Regions from separate parts of the Caproiciproducens lactatisolvens genome, predicted to be linked through region 1. Evidence: riboswitches for the same ligand, from Rfam matches in the RefSeq annotation. Region 1 holds a riboswitch; the other holds the start of a gene.
The links. A riboswitch is a leader RNA that binds a small molecule or an ion and turns the genes downstream of it on or off. The one in region 1 is predicted to bind thiamine pyrophosphate.
Positions count from the first base shown of each region.

Region 2: linked by a shared signal. The riboswitch ahead of thiD (bifunctional hydroxymethylpyrimidine kinase/phosphomethylpyrimidine kinase) and the one ahead of thiT (energy-coupled thiamine transporter ThiT) in region 1 are both predicted to bind thiamine pyrophosphate.

Region 1 is NZ_CP195750.1:3,095,691-3,100,103, reverse strand. Features, by position in the region: gene ACRQV7_RS15290 (TVP38/TMEM64 family protein) at 227-1,054, opposite strand; gene thiT (energy-coupled thiamine transporter ThiT) at 1,289-1,861, opposite strand; TPP riboswitch at 1,943-2,054, opposite strand; gene ACRQV7_RS15280 (HAD hydrolase-like protein) at 2,112-2,771, opposite strand; gene ACRQV7_RS15275 (thioesterase family protein) at 2,784-3,167, opposite strand; gene ACRQV7_RS15270 (heparan-alpha-glucosaminide N-acetyltransferase) at 3,379-4,161, shown strand; gene ACRQV7_RS15265 (hypothetical protein) at 4,158-4,307, shown strand; gene ACRQV7_RS15260 (Tex family protein) at 4,289-4,413, shown strand, end outside.
Region 2 is NZ_CP195750.1:2,247,371-2,251,783, forward strand. Features, by position in the region: gene thiC (phosphomethylpyrimidine synthase ThiC) at 1-1,056, opposite strand, end outside; gene thiD (bifunctional hydroxymethylpyrimidine kinase/phosphomethylpyrimidine kinase) at 1,053-1,856, opposite strand; TPP riboswitch at 2,037-2,134, opposite strand; gene ACRQV7_RS10990 (P-II family nitrogen regulator) at 2,275-2,616, opposite strand; gene ACRQV7_RS10995 (ammonium transporter) at 2,637-3,872, opposite strand; gene ACRQV7_RS11000 (ROK family protein) at 4,106-4,413, opposite strand, start outside.

The sequences.
Region 1 (4,413 bases):
ATCCCGTCGTTCTAAGGTAATGGCGGGAGGGTTCCATAAAATCCCCCTGCCCCCCCGGGGTATTCCCAAAGTACCTTTGTGTGGCACGATACTGCTGTGGTTTTCATTGACGGAGGATACGGGAAGGCAAGTCCATTACCCGGTCTTCCAACGTCCAATGTGTTTCTAATTATTATAAGTTTTTTGCCGGTATGAGTCAAGCATTTTAGCGATTTAATTGGATGAATTACCGTTCTTTCTTTTTCAGCACGGCGGAAGAGGGGAACGACGGGCTTTTCGGGGAAGAAAGCTCCTTCTTTTTATCAGGATGCTTCGCGACGGCGCGGTACAGCAGGTAGCCCGCGGCGCTCAAAGCGCCGGTCGCCGCAAAGAGGACGGCGGCCTGTGTGTAATTGCCGCTGAAGAGCGCCCAGCCCCCGAAGGAGCAGGCCAGCAGGGACGGGGTGCGCGCAAGAGTGGAAATCAGCAGGAATCTGCCGAAATCCTGCGGTACAAGGCCGGCGGAAAACACGAACAGGCGCTTGGGCATCCCGGGGATCAGGAAAACGATCCAGTAAAAGGTATCGCGCGATTTGGGGCTGCGCAGGTAGCGGATGTGTTTCCGCTGGGCGGGGGTGAAAAACAGGCCGATCAGCCGGTGGCCGAACATCCGGGTGAAATAAAAGATGATGGTGGTGGAGATCATCACCGAACAGAGGGTCAGCAGGCTGCCCTGTACCCGCCCGAAGGCGTAGCCGCCCGCGATGGTCGTCAGCTCCAGCGGGATGGGGAGAAAGCCCTGCAGAATCTGGATGCCCAGGAACGCGGCGCGGCCCATCGCGCCCCGGCTGCGGATAAAGCTTTCAAACCGGTCGGGGTCCCGGATCAGCGACAGAAGCGGTCTGCACAGAACGACCGTGAGCCAGAGGAACAGCCCCGTGGCCGCGAGAAGCACAGCCCCGCCCAAAAGCCGGTCGCGGAACGTCGGGCCCGCCGTTTCCGGCAGGTCGGCGGCGGTTATTTCCGGCGGGGAGCCGGTTTTTTTCTTTTTTGACCCTGTTCGAAGAATCGTCACCCGGCATAGCCTCGTTTCATGGGTTCTTATGGAATAGTATACCACAAAAATATGGTAAATAGATACTCACCCCCTGCCCCCTCCCGCACACAAAGCAAGCGAAAATCGAAAGCAATCCGAATGCGGAAGGGGGTTCCGGGACGGGAGGGGGAAAAACACTTGGAGCGATACAAAAAAGCATGAAGGACGGAACCTCCGCGCTTCATGCTTTCCTGTTAAGTTATGATTCCTGTTTCATGATGCGTTTCCGGGAGCACGGTGCTCCACGCGGTCAAGGACCCGGATTAAGATAACCGAGACAACGGCGGTGATGACCGCTTCGGGAAGCATGTAGCTGCCGTTGTAGGTCAAGGAATAAATCCAGACCGGCGTGCCCTCCGGCGCGTAGCCGCCCCAGATCAGGATGCCGGACAAAAAGCTGCAGAGAAACCGCAGAAACGCAACGGCAACGGAACCGACGGCAACGCTGGCGGCCCTGTTTTTAAACGGCTTGCCGAAGAAAGCGGCGGTGCCCAGAACGGTGAACGCCAGAACATAGTCCAGCAGAACGACGGCGACGAACGCCCCGAAGGTGTTTGCCGGCGGCGCGTTGAACTGAATGGTCATCTGCAGCAGGCTGTGCGTAAACGCGGTGGAAATGCCCCACTTCAGGCCGTGCCGGTAAGAGACCAGCACCAGCGGGACCATGCTCGCGCAGGTAACGGCGCCGCCCTGCGGCAGCTCAAAAATCTTGAACATGCTCAGTACGGTGGACATGGCGATCATCAGCGCGCATTCCACAAGGATAACGGTCGTGTTCTTTCTCATAATTACCCTCCAGTCAATTATATGGAACTGAAATTGAAAAATTACCTGAAGGAAAATAAAAACGCCCTGTGATGCCACAGAGCGTTAAAAAATCATCTTTCCTACGCTGGCATTATCCAGATCAGGTTTAAGGGACATAAACGTCAGTTCGCTTCATCTCAGCCGAGGTTACTCAGCGCCCCTGTATATTCAGTTCTTGTGTCCAGCATAACCCAACATTTCCGGTTTGTCAAGGGGATTTCCGTTGGATTCAGGAATCCTTCAGAAGCATGCCTCTCAGCTCGCCGATATCGCGGGCAAAAACTTTGCCGCCTTCCGCTTGCATGTCCTCCTTGGTGCCGAAGCCGTACAGAACGCCGATAAAGTTGGTGCCGGAATTCCGTGCGCCCACCGTGTCGTACACCGTGTCGCCGACCATGACGGCGCGGTCCGGCTTCACATGACAGGCGTCCAGACAGGAGTTGATCAGGATGCTCTTGTCGCCGCTGCGCTCCGAATCGTCCGGGCCGGAAACGTGGGCGAAATATTTTGTCATGTCAAAATAGTCCAGTACGCGGCCGGTGATTCTGGCCGGCTTGGTGGTGGCGACGGCAAGCGTGGCGCCGTTCGCCCGCAGCTCCTCCAGAAAATCGATCATGCCGGGGTAGGGCTTGTTCTGGAACGCTCCGGAGACCTCGTATACTTCGCGGTAATTTTTGACCGCCTGCGCGGTCTGCTCCTGTGTCAGTCCGCAGTAATGGACAAAGCTGTGCCACTGCGGCGGGCCGATGAATTTGCGCAGGATGGAAATGTCGGGCACCGGCTGCCCCATCTTTTCAAGGGCATATTTTACCGAGCTGGTAATGCCGGGCTCGGAATTGGTCAGTGTGCCGTCCAGGTCAAAAATAATCAGATCATAAATCGGTTTCATCGTTATCCTGCCTTACTTGTTTTTTCTTGCTTCCGCTTTGGCGGCGAAGCTTTCCTTTTTCACGCTGACGCGCTCGTGGGTCCCGGTCGCGATCAGGCCGGCGTTGTCGTAGGCTTCGAGCTGAAACCGGTAGACCCTGCCTTCCGCTTCGGTCAGTTCCGCGCTGACTGTTACCTTGCAGCCCGGCGCCGTGGGGTTCAGGTGGTTCACCGTGATGACGGAGCCGACGGTGGTGTAGATGTCTTCAAGATACGTCTGGGCCAGCTGCGCCGCCGTACCCTCAAAAAAAGCGGCGATCATCGGGGTGGCAAGAACACGGACGCTGCCGCTGCCGATATTCACCGCGAGCATATCTTCGGTAACCGTGTATTCGCGGGTCAATTTTGTCTCTTTCATTGAAATTACCTCCTGTACCATGATATAATAAAAAATAAGCGGTTTCACTAAGGCCCGCTTCCGTGCGGCCTGAAACAGGGCGCGCGACATTGTTTATATTATAACATGATCCGGGGGATTTATAAAGATAGAACTTTCAGCGGTTATCCCTTTCATTCCTATGCGAAACGCCGGTTTTGACCGTGCAAATCCGAAATCGGAGGGTGAACGAATGCCAAATCAAATCAAAGGGGCAGGGCGCAGGCGGATTTATTTTATGGATGAGCTGCGCGGTTTTGCGGTTTTCTGCATGGTGTTTTACCATGGCTTTTATACGCTTGCCTACCTGTACAACCTGAAAATCGGAATGCTCCTGCTGAACTTCTTTATGCCCGCGGAGCCTTTTTACGCCGGGCTGTTTATGCTGATTTCCGGCATTTCCTCGAACCTGTCGCACTCCAACCTTGCGCGCGGGTTCAAGCTGCTGGGGGTCGCGCTTGTGGTCACCCTGGCGACCTGGTTCGTCCTTCCGGATGAGCTGATCGTGTTCGGCATCCTGCATTTTCTGGCGGTCTGCATGATTCTTTACGGGCTGCTGAAACCGGTTGCCGACCGCTTTTGCTTCTCGTGGGCGGCGGTCGCCGTCTGCGCGCTGCTGTACCTTTTGACCATGGGCATTTCAAGGGGGTACCTCGGCCTTTCGTCGGAATGGGGGGTGACGCTGTCTCCTTCGCTGTACCATACCGACTGGCTGGCGCCGCTCGGCCTTTACAGCGATACGTTCCGCAGCGCGGACTATTTCCCGCTTTTCCCGTGGATGTTTGTGTTTGCGGCGGGCACTTTTTTAGGCAAGCTTGCCGCGCAGGAGCGGTTCCCGGCGTTTATGTACCGTTCCCGCGTGCCTTTTTTTTCCTGGCTGGGACGATACGCGCTGATCATTTATGTGATTCACCAGCCGGTGATTTACGGGGTGTGCTACGCCGTTTCCGCCGTTGTGCGGTGGGTTCGGGGATGAAGGTCCCGGAAACTCCCTCCGGCGCGCCGGGCGCTCTCTTTGAAGGGCTGGCAGGCGAAGCCCGACTGGGGGAGTTTCCGTATTTTGCTATGAATTTTAAATTTTCGGAAGATGTTGGAGGATATTTATGGATTTTGCGTTATTGATCGCGGAACAGTTTCATTTACAGCAGTGGCAGGTGCAGAAGGTCATTGAGCTGATCGACGAGGGGAACACCATCCCGTTTATCGCGCGTTACCGCAAGGAGGCGCA
Region 2 (4,413 bases), 850 kb from region 1:
AATTTTGCTGGTAATGATTCCCTCCTTGACATCGTTCAGATCCGGCAGACGAAGGTGCTCCGCCGGGGTGACGTAGCACAGGAAATCCGCGCCGCTGGCCGCCGCAATCGCTCCGCCGATGGCGGAAGTGATGTGGTCGTAGCCGGGAGCGATGTCGGTGACCAGAGGTCCCAGCACATAGAATGGCGCGTTGTGACAAAGCCGCTTCTGCAGCGTCATATTGGCCGCGATCTCATTCATGGCCATGTGGCCCGGGCCTTCCACCATGACCTGCACGTCCTTTTCCCACGCGCGTCTGGTCAGGTTTCCCAGCTCGACCAGCTCCCCGATCTGCCCCGCGTCGGTGCTGTCGTCCAGACAGCCGGGACGAAGCGCGTCGCCCAGGCTGATGGTCACGTCGTATTCGCGCAGGATTTCCAGCACTTCGTCATAGTACTCGTAAAACGGGTTCTCATTGCCCGTCATCTCCATCCACGCGAAAAGCAAAGAGCCTCCCCGGGAAACAATGTTCATGATACGGCCCTCCCTGCGGAAGCCCTCCACCGCGCGGCGGTTGATGCCCGCGTGAATCGTCATGAAGTCCACGCCTTCCCTTGCGTGCGCCTCCACCACCTTCAGAAAATCCTTCGCGGAGATTTCCAGCAAATCCTTTTCCAGATACCCGATCGCATCGTACATGGGCACCGTGCCGATCATCGCGGGGGATTTCGCAATCAGCTCCCGCCGGAAGGTATTGGTTTTGCCGTAATTGCTCAGGTCCATGATTGCTTCCGCGCCGAAGCGGAGCGCCATGTCCACCTTCTGCATTTCCACATCGTAATTTTTGCAGTCGCCCGAAATTCCCAGATTGACGTTGATTTTTGTTTTCAGTCCCGCGCCGATTCCTTCCGGGGACAGGGCCGTATGGTGAATATTGGCCGGAATGGCGACCTGCCCGGATGCCACCAGCTCCCGCAGCTTTTCGGGCTCCATGGATTCTTTTTCCGCCACCACGGCCATCTCTTTGGTGACAATGCCCTTTTTGGCCGCTTCCATCTGCGTGTGATATGTTCTCATTGTAATAATCCTCCGTTTTTATACAAATTGTAAAAATGATTGGTCGGGCCGTGACCTTTGCCGACCGGCAGCGCGTGCCGGATGGCTGTGGTAACGTATTCTTTCGCGGCGCCGACGGCCTCGGGAACGTCCATTCCGTTCGCAAGGTTCGCCGCGATGGCGGAGGAAAGGGTACAGCCCGTACCGTGGGTATTTTTTGTGGGAATCCGCTCCGTCCGAAACGGATGGATTTCTTCCCCATCAAACAAAATGTCCACCGCGTCGCCCTCCAGATGCCCGCCTTTGACCAGCACATGCCGGGGGCCCATGCTCCTCAGGACAGCCGCGGCTTTTTCCATATCCCCGACGGTGCGGATTTCCATGCCGGTGATGGCTTCCGCTTCCGGGATATTGGGCGTGAGCAGAAAAGCCTGCGGCAGCATTTCTGCTTTCAGCGTTTCCAGCGCGTCCGGGTGCATCAGGGCGCGGCCGCCCTTCGCGACCATCACCGGGTCCAGCACCACGCCGCCGGGCCGGTAAAAACGCAGCCTTTCCGCGACCGTCTTCATCTGCTCCGCGCCGGAAAGCATGCCGATTTTTACCCCGTCCACCGCGATATCTTCAAACACGGCGTCGATCTGGTCGGCGACAATCTGAGGCGGGATATCCTGAATGGAAATCACGCGGCTGGTGTTTTCCGCCACCACCGAAACAATGACGCTCATGCCAAAGGCCCCGTGCGCGGCAAAGGTTTTCAGGTCGGCCTGGATTCCGGCTCCGCCGCTGCAGTCGGAACCCGCAATGGTCAGTAAATTTTTGATAGCTAACTCCTCCTTCTGAAATAAAAAAATGCCCACCGTCAAGGCGAGCATAAAAGAACCGGATTGTGCTCCCTACGACAGCGTTAACTGACAGGTTCAAAGGGTCAGGTTTTACCTTCTCAACTCGGATGAGTCCCCCCGCGTCTATTCAATTAAAAAAGCGTCCACCCAAACAGGTGAACGCGAATCAGTCAACGTTCCCTACCTCGGTATTAGCCGACAGGTTCAAAGGGTCAGGTTTTACCTTCTCAACTCCATGAGTTCCCCCCGTTGTATTTTATTATATACTGTATTGGAATGCCTGTCAATCCGTCTTCCGTCCGTATTTTTCCACGCCGCTTTGGTACAGGGAACACCGTAAACGGAAGGAAACCGGCAGTCCGGCGAATTTTTTATCCCATGGAACCCATTATGAACGCTATTGGATAGCCTCCCTGCCGCGTTCCCCCGTACGGATACGTACGGCGTCGCTGATGTCGGAAATAAAGATTTTTCCGTCGCCGTATTCCCCGGTGTACGCCTTTTCGACGATGCTGTCCACAACCGTATCGGCCTGTTCGTCCAGAACGATCATTTCAATTTTGATTTTCGGCAGGAACTGGCAGTCGACCTCCGTACCCCTTACAAATTCCTTCCAGCCCTTTTGACTGCCGCAGCCCATGACCTGCATAATGCTCAGGCCGTTGAGCTGGAGAGAATCGAGGATTTCTTTGATATCTTCCAGCTGATCCGGACGTATAAACGCTTCAATTTTTTTCATATCTTCACCATTCTCATTTCTTAATCCATCCCGTTAAACGCCGGGTAAGCGGATTCCCCGTGCTGGGAAGCGTCGAGCCCCACATTCTCGTCTTTTTGGGAAACCTTGATGCCGCCCGTAACAGCCGAAGTGATGCTCCCGGCGATCAGGGTACCGACAACCGCGATGACAACGGTGATGGCGATTGCCGCAAGCTGGCGCAGGAACAGGTTTGCATCGCCGAAGATCAGCCCGTTCCACGCCGCCGCGGAATTGATGGATTTCTGCGTAAAAATACCCGTCGCGATGCCACCCCATATTCCCCCGACGCCATGGCACCCAAACACATCCAGCGCGTCGTCATAGCCAAATTTCGGCTTCACAACGGTAATGAAGAAATAGCAGATGGGACTGACCATGGCCCCGATGGCCAAAGCCGCCCAGACGGGAACGAAGCCCGCTCCGGGGGTGATCGCCACAAGGCCGATCACCAGTCCGGTGGAAGCGCCCACAATCGTCGGTTTTCCGCTCGTGACCACTTCGATCATCAGCCAGGAAAGCATCGCCGCGGCAGCCGAGGTATTCGTTGTCAGAAAAGCGTGAACGGCAAGCTCGTTCGCTGCTAATGCGCTGCCCGCGTTAAAGCCGAACCAGCCGAACCACAGAAGCGCGGCGCCCATAAAAATCATCGGCGCGTTGTGCGGGCGGTAAGTCGCCTTGCCGTAATTTTTCCTCTTGCCGAGAAAGATGGCAAGGACAAGGGCGCTGACGCCGGAGCTGATATGTACCACGTTGCCCCCCGCAAAATCCACGGAACCGATGTCGAACAGGAACCCTCCGCCCCAGACCATGTGCGCAAGGGGATAGTAGACGATCAGGGACCAGATGGCCGTAAAAACAACGAGAGAGGAAAACTTCATTCTCTCGGCAACCGCGCCGGTCATCAGCGCGGGCGTGATGATGGCAAACATCATCTGGAAAACGGCAAAAGTCAGCGTGTTGGGGTAAGGAAGCGTTGTATCCGTAAAGCCATTAAAATTCATTCCCACCCATTTCAGATTTCCGATGATACCGGCGATATCCCCGCTGAAGGAAAGGGAAAAGCCGACCAGCACCCACAAAACGGAAGCCACCCCCATCAGAACAACCGAAGACATCAACGTATTGATAATATTTTTCCGCTTAACAAAACCGCCGTAAAAAAATGCCAGGCCCGGTGTCATAAGAAGTACCAGAGCTGAGGAGGTCAGCATCCACGCCACATCTCCATGATCCATGTTCAAACCCCTATTCTTTTGTTTTTTGCAGAAAAAATAAAAAGGTCAATAAAGCAATACATGAAAGTAAAGCTTTATTGACCTCATTGCCAATAAGACGCGTCGGCAGGCAGCCTTCTGCTCACGGCCGCCTTTATTACCAAAATATATTAATCTATTTTGGAGCATCTGTCAAGCGGTAAAATTCAAAATCAATCGTTGAAAATTTCTATGCGTTTTTATCAATCCATTTTTTACAGAAGCGCGGCACCGATAATGCCAGCGTCGTTCCCGAGAGCGGCTTTCATCACCGCGGGCGCTTCCACCAGCTCTCCGCCAAAGCAGAAATGACGGACAAACGCGTTGATGGGGTCGAGCAGACGCGCCCCTTCGTTGCAGATTCCGCCGCCGAGGATGACACACTCCGGGCGAAAAATATTGACAAAATCGACGACTCCCTCACTGAGATAGGACAGATAGCTGTCCACCACCTGCCGTCCCGTTTCGTCGCCCTGCCTTTCCGCTTCAAAGGAAGTCCGGCCGCTGATACGCTCCGGATTCC